One region of the Sodalis sp. RH20 genome, then DNA from elsewhere that is predicted to be linked to it. Evidence: riboswitches for the same ligand, from Rfam matches in the RefSeq annotation. Region 1 holds a riboswitch; each other region holds the start of a gene.
The links. Region 1 has a riboswitch for thiamine pyrophosphate ahead of thiM (hydroxyethylthiazole kinase). Riboswitches for the same ligand answer to the same signal wherever they lie in the genome.
Positions count from the first base shown of each region.

Region 2: it holds a riboswitch for thiamine pyrophosphate, as region 1 does, so the genes downstream of both, thiC (phosphomethylpyrimidine synthase ThiC) here and thiM (hydroxyethylthiazole kinase) in region 1, are expected to answer to the same signal.
Region 3: it holds a riboswitch for thiamine pyrophosphate, as region 1 does, so the genes downstream of both, thiB (thiamine ABC transporter substrate binding subunit) here and thiM (hydroxyethylthiazole kinase) in region 1, are expected to answer to the same signal.

Region 1 covers NZ_CP178733.1:342,210-347,977, reverse strand. Annotated here, with positions in the region: gene yegS (lipid kinase YegS) at 1-890, shown strand, start outside; gene ACL2XM_RS01665 (hypothetical protein) at 1,022-1,936, shown strand; gene thiD (bifunctional hydroxymethylpyrimidine kinase/phosphomethylpyrimidine kinase) at 1,883-2,686, opposite strand; gene thiM (hydroxyethylthiazole kinase) at 2,683-3,477, opposite strand; TPP riboswitch at 3,517-3,617, opposite strand; gene ACL2XM_RS01650 (hypothetical protein) at 3,732-3,959, opposite strand; gene ACL2XM_RS01645 (helix-turn-helix transcriptional regulator) at 4,263-4,994, opposite strand; gene ACL2XM_RS01640 (N-acetyltransferase family protein) at 5,419-5,768, shown strand, end outside.
Region 2 covers NZ_CP178733.1:4,496,566-4,502,333, forward strand. Annotated here, with positions in the region: gene nfi (deoxyribonuclease V) at 5-700, opposite strand; gene hemE (uroporphyrinogen decarboxylase) at 727-1,791, opposite strand; gene nudC (NAD(+) diphosphatase) at 1,809-2,612, opposite strand; gene rsd (sigma D regulator) at 2,705-3,226, shown strand; TPP riboswitch at 3,271-3,384, shown strand; gene thiC (phosphomethylpyrimidine synthase ThiC) at 3,484-5,406, shown strand; gene thiE (thiamine phosphate synthase) at 5,403-5,768, shown strand, end outside.
Region 3 covers NZ_CP178733.1:3,698,732-3,704,499, forward strand. Annotated here, with positions in the region: gene sgrT (glucose uptake inhibitor SgrT) at 691-864, opposite strand; gene sgrR (HTH-type transcriptional regulator SgrR) at 960-2,630, shown strand; TPP riboswitch at 2,690-2,807, shown strand; gene thiB (thiamine ABC transporter substrate binding subunit) at 2,855-3,835, shown strand; gene thiP (thiamine/thiamine pyrophosphate ABC transporter permease ThiP) at 3,846-5,435, shown strand; gene thiQ (thiamine ABC transporter ATP-binding protein ThiQ) at 5,419-5,768, shown strand, end outside.

The DNA of each region.
Region 1 (5,768 bases):
CTCCCGCCTCACTGCTTATCGTGAACGGCAAAAGCGCGGGTAACGAAGAGCTCAGACTGGCGGTGGAGCAGCAACGCGAAGCCGGTTTTCCGCTGCACGTGCGCGTTACCTGGGAGCATGGAGACGCGCAGCGCTACGTCGAGGAAGCCGTTCGCCTGCGGGTGGACACGGTCATCGCCGGCGGCGGCGACGGCACCATTAACGAAATCGCCAGCGCCCTGGCGCTGCTGCCGGCGGCGCGCCGCCCTTGCCTGGGTATCCTGCCGCTGGGCACCGCCAACGATTTTGCCCTCAGCTGCGCCATTCCCCAGGAGCTGGATAAAGCGCTGATGCTGGCCATTAACGGCAAGGCGGTGGATATCGACATCGCCCAGGTTAATCACGATCGTTATTTCATCAATATGGCCACCGGCGGCTTCGGCACCCGCATCACCGCCGAGACGCCGGCCAAGCTGAAATCCGCCCTGGGCGGCGCATCCTATTTTATCCATGGTCTGCTGCGCATGGATACCCTGAAAGCCGACAGCTGCGCAATCCGCGGCCCGGGCTTTAACTGGGCGGGCGAGGCGCTGGTTATCGGTATCGGCAACGGCCGCCAGGCCGGCGGCGGGCAGGCGCTTTGCCCGGACGCGCTGATCAACGACGGCCTGCTGCAGCTGCGCGTTTTCGCCTCGGAGGCGCTGCTGCCGATCCTCCTCAACAGCCTGACCAGCGATGAGCAAAACCCCCATGTCATCGCCGCTTCTCTGCCCTGGCTTGAAATCGAGGCGCCGCATGAGGTCACCTTCAACCTCGACGGTGAGCCGCTGAAGGGAAAAAAATTCCTGATTACCATCTTGCCGGCGGCGCTGGCATGCCGTCTGCCGCCCCTTTGTCCGCTGCTGGCCTAGGGGAACCGGCCATGTCGCCGCCAGTGATTTGATCTTACGCACATTTTCGACAGTCCGGGACGACACGCGCAAGAATTTGTATAACAACTTAGGGTAATCTATAGGCTATGTAGCTGTTTCAGGAAGTTATCATGCAAGCATTTTCACCCGCCCTGCCCGCGCCGCAAACGCTTTACTACAGCGCCGGGGAAGCCCATCCCCTGGAGACGCTGACGGAAAAAAGCCTGTGCGACATGGTCGAGGATATGAAAGTCACCCAGAGTGACAAAGAACATTATATTACCGGCTGGATGGGGCCCCACAGCGTGGTGGTTATCCATAACTACCGCGAAAAGCGCGGCACCTCCAACGGTTTTGTGTTGACCAAAGAGAACCAGTACCGGCTCAGCGTGCAATCCATTGAGTTCCGCATCCCAAAATTAATCCTTTGGCTGTCGCTGCGCCGCAATCCGCGCACCATGACGCTGATTACCTACAATACGCTGGGCGATATGGTCAGCCCGCTGATGCAGTTTCGCAATATGACCGATAAGCCGGTCAAGCGCATGCTGGAGCAGGACTGGCAGGCGCTTAACGACTATATCGGCATGGCCTGCTGGCAGTTGGAAAACGGCAATCCGCTGTGGCATCAGCTGCTGCAGACGTTAACGCCCGACCAGCTATCAGGCTTGATCAACGCGCCGGTGTTCAGCGAAAAACGACTGCAAAAAGACGGCGAGTACGAAGGTTTCTGGGCCGGGAATGTCTTTATCGGCCGCTGTCTCGGCCCTTATCCGGCGCTGCAATTATTATGGCGCGATGAAGACAACCAGATGCAGCCGGGGTATATCTATACGGCGGTACCGGAATACCGGGGCGGCACGCCCCTGCCGTCATTGCGCATCCGCCCGCACCGCGGCGAGAACAGTTATTTGCTCAACGCCTTCGACGCCCGGCATCTGCACGACGCCCGCTCGCTGCTTAACTTTGCCCAGGGCATTCTCACCGGAATGTCACCACCACTGGTGGAAATGATGGACCGGCCCGATCCCCTGCCCGACCTGTAGATCATCCGCATGTAGCAGCGCCTGCTGCAGCCAGGCTTTGGCCGCCGCGAGCGTTTGCGCCCAGTCGTCATGCAGCGGACGCAGGGCCGCCAGCGCGGCGGAGAGCGTGCAACCGGTGCCATGGGTATGCCGGGTGTTCACCCTGACGGCGTCGAAACGCCGTTCGTCCGTGGCGGTGATAAGCCAGTCGGGACTGGAGTCGCCATGCAGGTGGCCGCCCTTCATCACCACCGCCTGGCAGCCGTAGGCCAGGAGTTCCCGGCCCTGCCGGCGCATTTCCTCCTCGCTGGCGGCGGCGCGGCAGCCCAGCAGCGCCGCCGCTTCCGGCAAATTAGGGGTGATGATGGACGCCAGCGGCAATAAGACATCCCGCACGGCGCTCACGGCATCCGGCGACAGCAGGAAATCGCCGCTTTTCGCCACCATCACGGTATCGAGCACCACATAGGGTATGGGATATTGCCGCAGTTTTGCCGCCACCGTCCGCACGATGTCCGCCTGCCCGAGCATGCCGATTTTGGCGCTGTCGATACGCAGGTCCCCGAGCACGGAATCCAGCTGGGCGGCGACGAATTCAGCGCTGATAGGATAGATGGACTGCACGCCGCGGGTATTTTGCGCCACCAGCGCGGTGATGACCGTGGCGCCATAGGCGCCAAGCGCCGAGAAGGTTTTTAAATCAGCCTGGATACCGGCGCCGCCGCTGGGATCGGTGCCGGCGATACTGAGCAGGTTATGGCAGCGCTTCATGGTATATCCTCCTCCTGCAGGCCGTACAGCCGGTCGAGGAAGCCGACGGCAAAGCTGCCCGGACCCGCCGCGTCCCGGGCGGTTAACCGCCCGGCCAGCGCCATGATCCTGCAGGCGGCGGCCAGATGCTGCAACCGATCGCCCGGCAGGGCGCAAAACGCCGCCGCCACGGCCGATAAGGCGCAGCCAGTACCGGTGACGCGCGTCATCATGGCGTCGCCGTCGGTCACGGACCAGACCCGATCGCCGTCGGTGATAAAGTCCACCCGGCCGGTAACCGCGACCAGGGTGCCATAGTCCGCGGCCAGCCGGCGGGCAAAAGGCAGGGCGAGGCGGGAGTCGTCGGCGCTGTCCACGCCGCGGCCCAGGGCCGGCTGCCCGGCCAGCGCCAGGATTTCCGAGGCATTGGCGCGAATGGCGGCGGGTTTTAACGGCAATACGCCCCGGGCGAATTCAGTACGGAAGGTTAATGCGCCCACGGCCACCGGATCCAGCACCCATGGCGTGCCGGCCTGATTGGCCGACGTAATGGCGGCCATCATCGCCTCGGCCCGCGGCGCGGTCAGCGTGCCGATATTCACCAGCAGCGCATCGGCCATGGCGGCGAACTGAACCGCCTCACAGGGTTCGATCACCATGGCCGGGGCGGCGCCGACGGCCAGGAGCGCATTGGCGGTAAACGCCTGTACCACGTCATTGGTCATACAATGGACTAATGGCTTGCGCTGGCGCAGCAGGGTAAGGGAAGACGCGGCGGCTAAGCCGGGCAGTTCGGCAGGTTCGGTAATCATAGCGCTCCCAGCCGGCGCTGAGGAAGACGGACCCGGCGGGACAACAGGCCGTGACTTCCCTACGCTGGCATTATCCAGATCAGGTCATACGGGTAAAATCTCAGTCCGGCGCACAGCGGCGGACACCCCGAGTCAAGTGGCATGATTATCCGGCGGGCGGGAGAAAAGATCAATGGTGAGTTTGCCGGCGGAGCCTGGTCCCTCCGCCGGCGTCGATCTCATAAACACAATTATCAGCAGACTTAATAATAAGGCTATGAGCAGGGCCGCTGGGGACTGACCAACATCCGGCCGTAACAAACGTCCCCGCAGAATTGCGCACCCGTGGCGCCGGTGGGCGTCAACCACCACTGCGCACTGTCCCCGGCCCCCTCCAGGCGGGCAAATCCCGCCTCGGCCAGCGCGCTTAACCGCCCGGCCAGCCAGGGATCGTCTTTTATCGGCGGGGAAAAGCGCCAACGGGGCTCAGCATGACAAAACATTGGCTTATTATTCATGAGATCGATTAAAATTATTTTATGGAGATGCTCAGAGGAATATGCCGTTAATGAAAACAAAGCTAATAAATTAAAAAGACAGAATCTAATCATGCCTACCTTCAACAGCCAGAAGAATCACCGGGCAATGATAGCATCAAATTTCTCGCGGCAACGCCTGCATCTTAAACACTATATAAATGATTGCAAATATATTGGCAACGCTGTCCATTTTAAGCCGACAGCATAATAAAACTCCCACAGATGGACAGGGTTGTGATCGCGTTGCGCGAAATGATAAATGGATAGTTAACCAAATAATTTAAGTTCCGTGGCCCGGCTGATGGCATGTTTTGCATTCGTAACGCCTAGCTTATCAATAATATTTCTGATATGAAATTTTACCGTTCCCTCGCGTATTGCCAGGATGGTCGCGACCTCGCCATAGGTTTTTCCGACACTGGCCCAGAATAATACTTCTTTTTCCCGGGGAGACAGCGCCTGGACGTGTGATCTCTCGCCATGGGACGTGGCGTCGGGCAACGTATTTTGCATAAAGTTCAATACCTTATCATGAGTGCTAATCAGCAGCATCTGCAGTCTTTCTTTGTTTTGCTCAATGAAATGATAAAAGTCCTCCTTTCCCTGGCGGTTGCTGATGCTTAATGTAGCCAGGTTGTTATCGCAATCATGCAACGTAAAAGTGTAGCCGCTGTCAAGCCGGTAATATTTTGACAGCCTGAAAAAGCTATGCTCTTGTATTATCGACGGATTATCAGGCCAAAAAAAAGGGGTGAATTTCCGGCAGGCGATGAGCATCACCGGGTCGATTTTTTGATAACCGTAACTGCGGTATTGATTCAGCCAGCCGCTGGGGTAGTCGGATATTATATAGGCTGGGAAGTTATCGCTTTTATTCATCATAAAGTAGGCAAAACAGAACGCGTTGGCGTTCTTGAATATCTGCTGAAGATAAAGTTTGATTTCTATTTTCATCGTTTGGATAAAGAAATCTTGATTATTCTCTAAGGGTTTTTCCATAAAATATGCCTGCCATATTAACTAACACTCATCATTTATTATCCATAAGGGGTAATAAAGAGCAGTTTCAACATGTAATACCGGTGGGATTTTGGATAATATAAGAGGCAGGCTATGGATGCAACCTCTAACAGTTTTATCAATCATTGCGGCGCTAATGACTGCCGCCCAGGGCTTGCGCTACCCTCATACCGGTGTTTAAGACGGTTTATCCTCAGCGGCATCCCGCGTTTATATTAATCTAGTTTAAGCTTCAGCTAGATGCGACCGGATAATAATCGCGATCGCCTGCCGACGGACCGCACCGCGCCGGCACCGCATCCTATACCGCCTGGAAATAATAAGCACAATATTATTTATTCCATCTATAAGTTAAACTTGATACTGAGAAGGTAACAAATCAATAAGTTAACTAAGGTTTCAGATGAAAAAAGAGGATGTGGTTGTCAGGGATTACCGGGAAGCGGATCGTCCTTTTCTGCGTACTCTCTATCTGTCGGCACGCAAGGCCGGCTGGACCTGGCTTGATAACCGGCAGTGGCGGCTGGAGGATTTTGACGGCGCCACGTTCGATGAAAAGATCATCGTCGCCGAAATACAGGGCCATATTGCCGGTTTTGCCTCGCTTTGGCTGCCGGACAGCTTTTTGCATAATTTGTTTGTCGATCCTGCCTGGCAGCGCCGCGGGGTAGCCACCGCGCTGCTGACGGCGTGCTATCCGCTCTGCCGCGGCACCATGGCGCTTAAATGCCTGCAGGAGAATGTGGGCGCGCA
Region 2 (5,768 bases), 1.8 Mb from region 1:
TACCCTATTCCAGGTCGAAAAAGTCCGGTTCGCCGCGCCCCTGCTCCCACTGTTTAAACGCGGTGCGATTAGAGGCCACCGCATCCGCCCAGCGGGTAGGCTCCGGCAAGCGGTAGCCGCGCATGCATTGTTGTACCCAATACAGGGCAGTGTCCATGCCGACGCGATGGCCGGTGGAGATGAATAAAGGATTGCAGCGGATCTTGCTGCGCCATACCCAGGCAAGCTGTTCACCTTTATCCATCAGCGGCGCCCTGGCGCCCGCCTCATCGCTCAAGGGCTCAAACCGGCCGCACAGCCGGCGCTTAGCCACGCCGATAGTCGGCTGGTCGACCAACAGGCCAAAATGGCTGGCGACGCCCAGACGGCGCGGGTGGGAAATACCATGGCCATCGACGAACAGCAAATCCGGCCGCTGATTCAGCTGTTCCCAGGCGGCCAGCAGGGCGGGATACTCGCGAAACGACAAAAAACCCGGAATATAAGGCATGGTGGTCGTTACACGGGCAATGCGGTATTCGAGAAGCTCCAGCGACGGAAAACGCAGCAGCGCGATAGCCGCGCGGGTAACGTCGCCCCCCTGTTCGAACCCCACATCGGCGCCGGCGATTATCGCGGGCGTGGAAAAAGCGAAATCGTCATGGCGTATGACCCTACTGGCGGTGGCGACCTGCTCGGCGCGCAATGCTGTTATATCCATGTTTTTTCCACCTTTTTCACCAGTCTTTACAGATGATAGGGGCGCGACAGGCGATGCACCGCCTCAACAAAAATGCCCGCATGTGCCGGCGGCACGTCCTGATGGATACCGTGCCCCAGATTGCAGACATGCCCCTCACCCCGGCCGAAACCGGCCAGAATGGACTCCACTTCCTGTTCAATACGCGCCGGCGGCGCGTACAACACCGAAGGATCCATATTGCCCTGCAGCGCGACCTTATCGCCCACGCGACGGCGCGCCGCCTGAATATCGGTGCTCCAGTCCAGGCCCAGCGCATCGCAACCGGTTTGCGCCATGGCTTCAAGCCATTGGCCTCCGCCTTTGGTAAACAGCGTTACCGGCACCCGGCGGCCTTCATGCTCCCGCTGCAGGCCGTCGATGATTTTTTGCATGTAATCAAGGGAAAACTCAAGATAGCCGCTGCCGGTCAGCACGCCGCCCCAGGTATCAAAGATCATCACCGACTGCGCCCCGGCGCGAATCTGGGCGTTCAGGTACAGCGTTACGCTCGCCGCCAGCTTATCGAGCAATAAATGCAGCGTCTGCGGCTCGGCGTACATCATTTGTTTGATTTTAGTGAAGACTTTGCTGGTGCCGCCTTCAACCATATAGGTGGCCAGGGTCCAGGGACTGCCGGAGAAGCCAATCAACGGCACTTCTCCGCGCAGGTTGCGCCGGATGGTGCGTACGGCGTCCATCACATACCCCAGCTCCACCTCCGGATCCGGTATCGGCAACTGCTCCACGTCGGCTTTACAGGTAATCGGACGGGCAAAGCACGGCCCCTCCCCCTGTTCAAAATACAATTCCAGTCCCATGGCGTCGGGAACCGTCAGGATATCCGAAAACAGGATCGCGGCATCAAGCGGAAAACGACGCAACGGCTGCAAGGTCACTTCACAGGCCAGTTCGGCATTCCTGCACAGTGACATAAAATCACCGGCCTCGGCGCGGGTGGCTTTATATTCCGGCAGATAACGCCCGGCCTGGCGCATCATCCATACGGGCGTGACATCAACAGGCTGGCGCAGCAGGGCGCGCAGATAGCGGTCGTTCTTCAGTTCATGCATACAGGATTCCCTTGCAGTTATGAATGGAGTGTAGCATGCGGGCCGTCATTTTCCCGATCGGCGCGGCAGAGCGCGACCGTGTCCTCAATTAAGCGCCTGGCCACGGTGCCGGGCGGCGGCAGCAGGGGCAGCGCGTCATAACGGTACCAGCCGGCATCAAGGATTTCATTATGATCGGGGGTGATTTCGCCGCCGGCGTACTCCGCCATAAACGCCATCATCAGCGAATGCGGGAAAGGCCAGGGCTGCGAGGTGACATAACGGACGTTTTTCACCTTAATCCGCGTCTCCTCCATGACCTCGCGGGCCACGGTCTGCTCCAGGGTTTCCCCCACCTCGGCAAAACCGGCCAGCACCGTGTAAATGCCGCCGCGATGGCGGGTATGCTGGGCCAGCAGGATATCGTCGCCGCGGCGGATCGCCACGATAATACAGGGCGCGATTTGCGGATAATACCGTTCATGGCAATGATCGCACAGGCAGGCCCATTCCCGGTTACTGACGCGCATCTCATGGCCGCAGTAGCCGCAATAGCGATGGGAACGATAAAACTCCGCCAGTTGCACGCCCCGGCCCGCCAGTTGGAACAAGCCTGGGTCGCTATCGATGATCTGGCGCACCGAGCCCATATCCCGGGGCATGGCGTGGCGTACCAGCCAGGCGGGCGACCCCTCCCATTCGCCGATAAGCGTCGCTGTCAATCCTTGAAGTGACCAGGCCGATGCCGTTCCAAATGGCAGTTCCCCCTTGGGTAACCACAATTTGCTGTCCTGGCTGACGATCCACCAGCCATTTTCGCTACCGTTGAGTTCTTGTTCCATTTTAGTTGCACTACCTCTTATTCACTGGCAAGCTAGAAATTAGCTTTAATTGATGAGTAACGCAGCGTTACTTTATTACATCGGAGTCAATCATGCTAAACCAGCTGGACATTCTGGCTCAACGCGTTGGCGGCAGTAACGAACTGATCGATCAGTGGATACTGGCCCGCAGGAAGTTGCTCATTGCGTATTACCATCTCATCGGTCTTAAGCCCAATAAAGAAAAGCATACTCCCCTGGACGAAAACGCGCTGGACGACTTTTGCCATAAACTGGTGGACTACCTTTCCGCCGGCCATTTCCATATCTACGATCGTATCGTTCAGGACGCGGACGATACCAGCAGCAGCAAAAGAATCATCAGTACCCAGTTGTATCCGGCGTTGCAGGAAAATACCAAACAAATCATGGCATTTTATGATAGCCAATTGGAAACGGCCATCGATCATGATAACTGTATGGAGTTCCAACAGGCGCTTTCCGGCGTGGGCGAGGCCCTGGCCACGCGTTTTGCCCTGGAGGACAAACTGATCCAGCAGGCGCTGGAATATAAAGCGGACTACCTGGCCTCGGTGCCGGCCGCCAATAATCCGGACGTATCGCGTCTGGCGTAATTTTGCGGTAAGCAGTAAGTCGTAACCGGTCCTTCACGGGCCGCTATATCTTGTCGGAGTGCCTAGCGCGTACATTACGCCAGGCTGAGACCGTTAATTCGGGATCCGCGGAACCTGATCGGGTTAATACCTGCGAAGGGAACAAGAGTAAAGCAACGCTTTGATTTATAGTCTATTTTGCTAAATTCAAAGCCCGGCCTCATTACTCCCGTAGCGCTCCTGACAAGCAATTTTCCCGTTTATTGTGAGGAATTGCTATGTCGTTATCCAAAACCACCCCTTCCCGCCGTGAGCAGCGCGCCCAGGCGCAGGAATTCATCCATCGTCTGAAAGGCGAAGCCTTCCCCAACTCCCGGCGTATTTATCTCCAGGGCAACAGCGCCGACATCCGGGTGCCGATGCGGGAGATCGCGCTTAGCCCCACGCTTATCGGCGGCAACGGCAAAACGCCGCGCTACGAAGAAAACGAGCCGGTGCCGGTATACGACACCGCCGGACCCTATGGCGATCCGGCGACAGAGATAGACGTGCGCGCCGGCCTTCACCGCCTGCGTTCTGGCTGGATTGAGCAGCGCGGGGACAGCGAGGCGTTGAACAGCCTAAGCTCGCGTTATACCGGCGAACGCCGGGCCGACGAGGGCCTGGATGAGGTTCGTTTCGCCCCCAGCCATACGCCGCGGCGCGCCAAATCCGGCCGGCGCGTCACGCAATTGCATTATGCCCGCGCTGGCGTCATTACGCCGGAAATGGAGTTTATCGCCCTGCGGGAAAATATGGGCCGTGAACGCATCCGCGGCGACGTATTGCTGCAACAGCATCCCGGCCAGAGCTTCGGCGCGCATTTGCCGCCGGATATTACCCCGGAGTTCGTGCGCCGGGAAGTGGCCGACGGTCGTGCCATTATCCCCGCCAATATCAACCATCCGGAGTCGGAGCCGATGATTATCGGCCGCAATTTCCTGGTCAAGGTCAACGCCAATATCGGCAACTCGGCCGTCAGTTCATCCATTGAGGAAGAGGTCGAGAAGCTGGTCTGGGCGACCCGTTGGGGAGCGGATACGGTGATGGACCTGTCCACCGGCCGCTATATCCATGAAACCCGCGAGTGGATCCTGCGCAACAGTCCGGTGCCCATCGGCACGGTGCCCATCTACCAGGCGCTGGAAAAAGTCAACGGCGTGGCGGAAAACCTGACCTGGGAATGCTTTCGCGACACCTTGCTCGAGCAGGCGGAACAGGGCGTGGACTATTTTACCATCCATGCCGGCGTGCTGTTGCGTTACGTGCCGATGACCGCCAAACGGTTGACCGGCATCGTGTCGCGCGGCGGATCCATTATGGCCAAATGGTGCCTGTCGCATCACCAGGAAAGCTTCCTGTACGAGCATTTTCGCGATATTTGCCAGATTTGCGCCGACTACGACGTCTCATTATCCCTCGGGGACGGCCTGCGTCCCGGCTCCATCCAGGATGCCAACGACGAAGCGCAGTTTGCCGAACTCTATACCCTGGGCGAATTGACCAAAGTTGCCTGGGAGTACGACGTGCAGGTGATGATCGAAGGCCCTGGCCATGTTCCCATGCAGATGATCCGGCGCAACATGACCGAACAGCTGGAGCATTGCCACGAAGCGCCGTTTTATACCCTGGGGCCGCTGACCACCGATATCGCGCCGGGTTACGACCATTTTACCTCCGGCATCGGCGCCGCGCTTATCGGCTGGTTCGGCTGTGCGATGCTGTGCTACGTCACGCCGAAAGAGCATCTGGGCCTGCCGAACAAAGAAGATGTTAAGCAGGGGCTTATTACCTATAAAATCGCCGCTCACGCCGCCGATCTGGCCAAAGGCCATCCCGGGGCGCAAATACGCGATAACGCCATGTCCAAGGCACGCTTTGAATTCCGTTGGGAGGACCAGTTTAATCTGGCCCTGGATCCGGCCACCGCCCGCGCCTATCACGATGAAACGCTGCCGCAGGAATCCGGCAAAGTAGCCCATTTTTGCTCCATGTGCGGTCCGAAATTCTGCTCGATGAAAATCTCCCAGGAGGTCAGGGATTATGCCGCCGCCCAGGCGATTGAGGTACGGGAAAGCGGCATGGCGGAGATGTCGTCGGCGTTTCGCGCCAGCGGCGGGGAAATCTATCTTGCGCCTGAGGATACGGGGGTGGCGAAATGATTGCGCCCGACGCGCCCTTTGCGGCGACCGAGCCCAGGCTCGGGCTCTATCCGGTAGTGGATTCGCTGGCATGGCTGGTCCGGCTGCTGGACGCCGGCGTCGCCACGCTGCAGTTGCGCATCAAGGACCAGCCGGAAGACCGGGTCGAACCGGATATCGAGGCCGCGATTTTGCTGGGACGGAAATACCGCGCCCGGATTTTCATCAACGATTATTGGCGGCTGGCGGTTAAACACGGCGCCTATGGCGTGCACCTGGGACAAGAGGATTTGGCTACGGCGGATTTGGCCGTCATCCAGCGCGCCGGATTGCGACTCGGTCTTTCCACCCACGACGATAGCGAACTGGCCCGCGCTTTGGCG
Region 3 (5,768 bases), 2.6 Mb from region 1:
CGCTGGGAGCAGGTTTCTCTTGCCGCTAGCAGCGGCGTTCCCTGTTGCCTGGTGCAGGCAAGCGACAAGAGGGATGCTAGCCCATCCCTCTTGTCTCCCGGGCTTCCGGCAGATCGTGCGCCGCTGCGCGGTCCCTGGCGTCACAATATCCCTTCTTATGGACCGCACGGGACGCGCTCCCGGCGCGACCCTTAGCTTTCGCCGCTCCCGGCGGCTCATCCAGCCGGGCATTGTGCCGCCAGCGCACTTTATGCCGGTACAACGTCAAAACCAACGTCTGTAATTAAAAAGTCTTTATTTGAACGCCGGGAATTTGTATGCCGGTAACTTAAATGCCGGGAATTTATACGCCGGTAACTTAAATGCCTGGAATGTGAACGCCGGTGATAAGGGGAGCGGCCCTTTGGCCGGCATTGAGCGCGCTGACGGAGCCGGTTCCACCGGCACGAGCCGCTGGACGCGGCGAGAGGCCCGTTCGCGCCGGGAGCGCGTACGGGCCGGTGCGAAAAGGTGGATCCGGCGCAGGAAGGTACCGCTTGCGGCGCGCGATCTGCCGGGAGCGCGGGGTCAAGGGGATGGCGCGACTGCCATCCCCTTGTCGCTTGCCAGTGCCCGGCTCAACATATAAAACCAAACTTACGGCAAGCGAAAATACCGCAGGACTTTTATATCACCCCCCGCCACGAGACATCACATCCACTCCCGGTATTCCTGCTCGGACAGTGAATCCGTATGCCATTGGGTTACCTGTAACAACAGCGCCATGCGCTGTCCGCTGCGGCCCCTGTCGGGACGGATCACGCCGCGCCCGCAGATGGCGATAAAATAATGCTGATAAAACCGGCGCAAATTGGCTATTTTCATCGTTACAATCCCTATTCTGCCCTTTCGACACGACCAGTATCGGCTTAAGATACCGGAAGAAAAACAGATGACTTTTTAAGGAGTGTTCCTCTTTTATGTCCTCGCCACGCCTGCAGCAACAATTTATCCGCCTGTGGCAAAGCTGCCAGGGCAAGACACAGGAAACCACCCTGAACGAACTGGCGCAGGCGCTGAGCTGTACGCGCCGGCATGTGCGTACGCTGCTGAAAACCATGCAGGAAATGGGCTGGCTGCAGTGGCAGGCGACAGCCGGGCGCGGCAAGCGCTCGCAGCTGACCTTTCACTATACCGGCCTGGCGTTGCAACAGCAGCGGGCGGAGGATCTGCTGGAGCAGGATCGCATCGAGCAGTTGGTCCAACTGGTGGGCGATAAGGACAGGGTACGCCAGATGCTGCTTTCCCATCTGGGCCGCAGCTTCCGCCAGGGCAAGCACATATTGCGGGTACTGTATTATCGCCCGCTGCTGAACCTGCTGCCCGGCAGTCCTTTGCGGCGTTCTGAGAACCACATCGTGCGGCAGATTTTCAGCGGCCTGACCAAAATAAATGAGGAAAATGGGGAACTGGAAGCGGACCTCGCCCATCATTGGCAGCAAATTTCGCCGTTGTTATGGCGCTTTTACCTGCGTCCGGCGATCCATTTTCATCATGGGCGGGAACTGACGCCGCAGGATGTGTGCAGCTCGCTGCTGCGCCTGCGGGGAAATCCGCTGTTTTGCCATATAAAAGCTGTCTCGTCCGCCATCCCCAATACCGTTGATGTCGCCCTGACCGCCGCGGACGACTGGCTGCCCTGGCTATTGGGCAGCGTGCCGGCCATGATTTTGCCGCAGGAATGGGAGACGATGCCGGACTTCGTCCGCCGTCCCGTCGGCACCGGACCCTATGCGGTGATCGACAACCGGGAAAGCTTATTGAAGATTCGCGCCTTTGATGATTATTTCGGCTATCGCGCACTGATTGATGAAGTGAATATCTGGATCTTGCCGGAACTCACCGCCGAGCTGAGCTATTCCGGCGTCCAGCTCCAGGCGGATAACAGCACCCCGGGTCAATTGGAAACCCGGCTGGAGGAAGGCTGCTATTTCCTGCTGTTTGATGCCCGTTCGCCGCTGATGCAAAACGATGATACCCGCCGCTGGCTGAGTGAAAATATCGATCCCATCGCCATGCTGACCGAGGCGGGATCGGCCTACCAGCATTACTGGTCGCCGGCCTACGGTATCCTGCCGCGCTGGCGCCATAGCCGGGTCGCGCAACCGCGGCCAAGGCCCGCGGAGCTGCGCAGCATCACCCTGACGGTTTATCGCGCCCATTCGGAATTCGATGATCTTTGCCGCGCGCTCGGTGCGGTGCTGGCCCGGCAGGACATCGCGCTGGTGATCAATACCGTGGATTATGCCGCCTGGCATAACGGTGAGGCCGAGAGCGATTTATGGCTCGGCAGCGCTAATTTTTACCTGCCGCTGGATTATTCCCTGTTCGCCAGCTTTTACGAGATGCCGCTGATGCATCATTGCCTGCCGGCCGACCTTAGAGACGCGCTGGAGAAATGGCGCGGCAAGGGCCTGTCCATGGCGCAATGGTGCCAATCGCTTATCACCGGCCATCGCCTGCACCCGCTGTTCCATCATTGGCTGATTCTACAGGGCCAGCGCAGCATGCGCGGGGTCAGGATGAATACGCTGGGATGGTTTGATTTCAAATCCGCCTGGTTCGCCCCGCCGGACCCGCAAGACACATAAGACACGTAAGACACGTAAGACAGGCTGTTAAGCCAGGGATAAAACCATTACACTTGCATTTGTTCTCAACGGGGTGCGAAGCGTCCGGCATAGCGTTAGCCGGCGCGCAAGCTGAGAGTATACCCGTCGAACCTGATCCGGCTAATACCGGCGAAGGGATTTGAGAGTGCGTCCCGCTGCCGCCTCAAACGCCTTTGCCGCCTTTTTTTTTCCAGGAGCGCAAAGTGTTGAAAAAATGGTTACCCTGCCTGCTATTGCTCGCCGCCGCCCCGGCGTTGGCAAAACCCGTCCTGACGGTTTATACCTATGATTCCTTTGCCTCCGAATGGGGCCCGGGGCCGGCGATAAAAACCGCCTTTGAAAAAGACTGTGGCTGCGAGCTGAAATATGTCGTGCAGGAAGATGGCGTCGCCCTGCTCAACCGTCTGCGCATCGAAGGCAAGAACAGCGACGCGGATGTGGTGCTGGGCCTGGATAACAACCTGCTTAAGCCCGCGCAGGATACGCATCTCTTTACGGCGCATAACGTCGATACCGCTCATCTGACCTTGCCGCAGGCGTGGCATGATCCCACCTTCCTGCCTTTTGATTACGGGTATTTTGCGTTTGTCTATGACAAGAACAAGCTGAAAAATCCGCCCAAAAGCCTGCATGAGCTGATAGACGGGCCGCAGGCGCTGAAAATCATTTACGAAGATCCGCGCACCAGTACCCCGGGACTGGGCTTATTGCTCTGGGTGCAGCAGGTATATGGCGATAAAGCGCCCCAGGCCTGGCAACGGCTGGCGAAAAAAACCGTTACCGTGCCCAAGGGCTGGAGCGAAGCCTATGGCTTATTCCTGAAAGGAGAAGCGGACATGGTGCTCAGCTATACCACGTCGCCGGCCTATCATATCAACGAGGAAAAGAAGGATAACTATGCGGCGGCGACCTTCAGCGAAGGCCACTATCTCCAGGTCGAGGTGGCCGGACAATTAGCCGCCAGTAAAAATCCGCAGCTGGCGCAGCAGTTTATGCGTTTTGTCGTTTCCCCGGCTTTCCAGCAGACCATTCCCACCGGCAACTGGATGTATCCGGTGATCAAAACCGCGCTGCCGGCCGGCTTTGACGTATTGCCGGCCAAGACGTTGAATTTCAGCGCGGATGACGTGGCGGCCAAACGCGGCGCGTGGACCCAGGATTGGTTGCGTTCCGTCAGCCAATGATGCCTGGCCGATGATACCGCGCTGGTTATGGCCGGGACTGCTGGCCGCGCTGATGCTGACGGCCGTGGCCCTGACGGCGGTCGGCGCCTTGTGGCTGAACGCGCCGACGCTCCAATGGCGCGACGTGCTGTCGGACAGCTATCTGTGGCATGTCCTGCGTTTTACCTTTTGGCAGGCGCTGCTGTCGGCGCTGCTATCGGTGCTGCCCGCCGTTTTTTTGGCGCGGGCGCTTTACCGCCGGCGGTTTCCGGGACGCCTGCTGTTGCTGCGCTTTTGCGCCATGACGCTGGTGCTGCCGGTGCTGGTGGCCGTGTTCGGCATCCTGAGCGTGTATGGTCGCCACGGCTGGCTGGCGCAGCTATGCCTCTGGCTGCATATTCCCTACGGTTTTTCACCCTACGGCCTGCGGGGGATCCTGCTGGCCCATGTATTTTTTAACCTGCCGTTGGCCACCCGCCTGTTGTTGCAGGCGCTGGAAGGCATTCCGGTGGAGCAGCGCCAGCTGGCCGCGCAGCTGGACATGGCGGGCTGGCATTTCTTCCGCATTCTTGAGTGGCCTTATCTGCGCCGTCAACTGCTGCCTGCGGCGGCGCTGATATTTATGCTGTGTTTCGCCAGTTTTGCCACGGTGCTGTCGCTGGGCGGCGGACCGCGGGCGACCACCATTGAGCTGGCGATTTACCAGGCCTTAAGCTATGACTACGATCCCGGCCGCGCGGCGCTGCTGGCCCTGGTGCAAATGATCTGTTGCCTGGGGCTGGTCTTGTCCAGCCAACGGCTGACCCGCGCGTTTCCCGTCGGCGCGACGCATTTTTCCCAGTGGCGCAATCCCGGCGATAATCTGGCGCGCCGTTTTACCGACGCGCTGGTTATTGTCCTGGCGCTGGTGCTGCTGGCGCCGCCCCTGCTGGCCGTGGTGGCCGGCGGTGTCAATACGGGCATGGCGCGGGTCCTGTCGCAGCCGGCGCTGTGGTCGGCATTGCTGACGTCGCTGCGCATTGCCCTGGGCGCAGGCCTGCTGTGCGTGGCGCTAACGCTGATGCTGCTATGGAGCAGCCGCGAGCTGAGGCTGCGTCAACGTCCCTGGTCCGCGCAACTGCTCGATCTTAGCGGCATGCTGATCCTGGCGATGCCGGGCATTGTGCTGGCCACCGGTTTCTTCCTGATCGCCACCCATACCCTGGGATTGCCCCGTTCCCCCTATGCATTGGTCATACTGACCAATGCGCTGATGGCCATTCCCTACGCCCTGAAAATTCTGGAAACGCCGATGCTGGACCTGGCGGAAAGGTATAATCGTTTATGCCTGTCCCTGGATATGCGCGGCCTGACGCGGCTACATTGGGTGGAATGGCGCGCGCTGCGCCAGCCGATTGGCCGCGCCATGGCATTCGCCTCTATCCTGTCGCTGGGTGATTTTGGCGTGGTAGCGTTGTTCGGCAATGAACATTTCCGGACCCTGCCGCTCTATCTTTACCAGCAAATCGGCGCTTATCGCAGCGAGGACGGGGCCGTTACCGCGCTGTTCCTATTGGCGCTGTGCTTTTTACTATTTACGCTAATCGAGAAACTCACGGGGCTGCATGATAAGACTGGATAAAGCGACCTATCTTTACCAACATTTGCCGATGCGTTTTGACCTGCGGCTGGCGGCGGGAGAAAAGGTCGCCGTCCTGGGCCCCAGCGGCGCCGGCAAAAGCACCCTGCTCAACCTGATAGCCGGTTTTCTGCCCCTGCACAGCGGCAGCCTGTGGTTAAACGGCCAGGATCACAGTGCCACCCCGCCCGCCCGGCGCCCCGTCTCCATGCTGTTCCAGGAGCATAACCTGTTCGCTCACCTGACGGTGGCGGAAAACATCGGCCTTGGGCTGCATCCGGGGTTGGCGTTGACTCCGGCGCAACGGGAAGCGTTAAATGCGGTGGCGGCACAGGT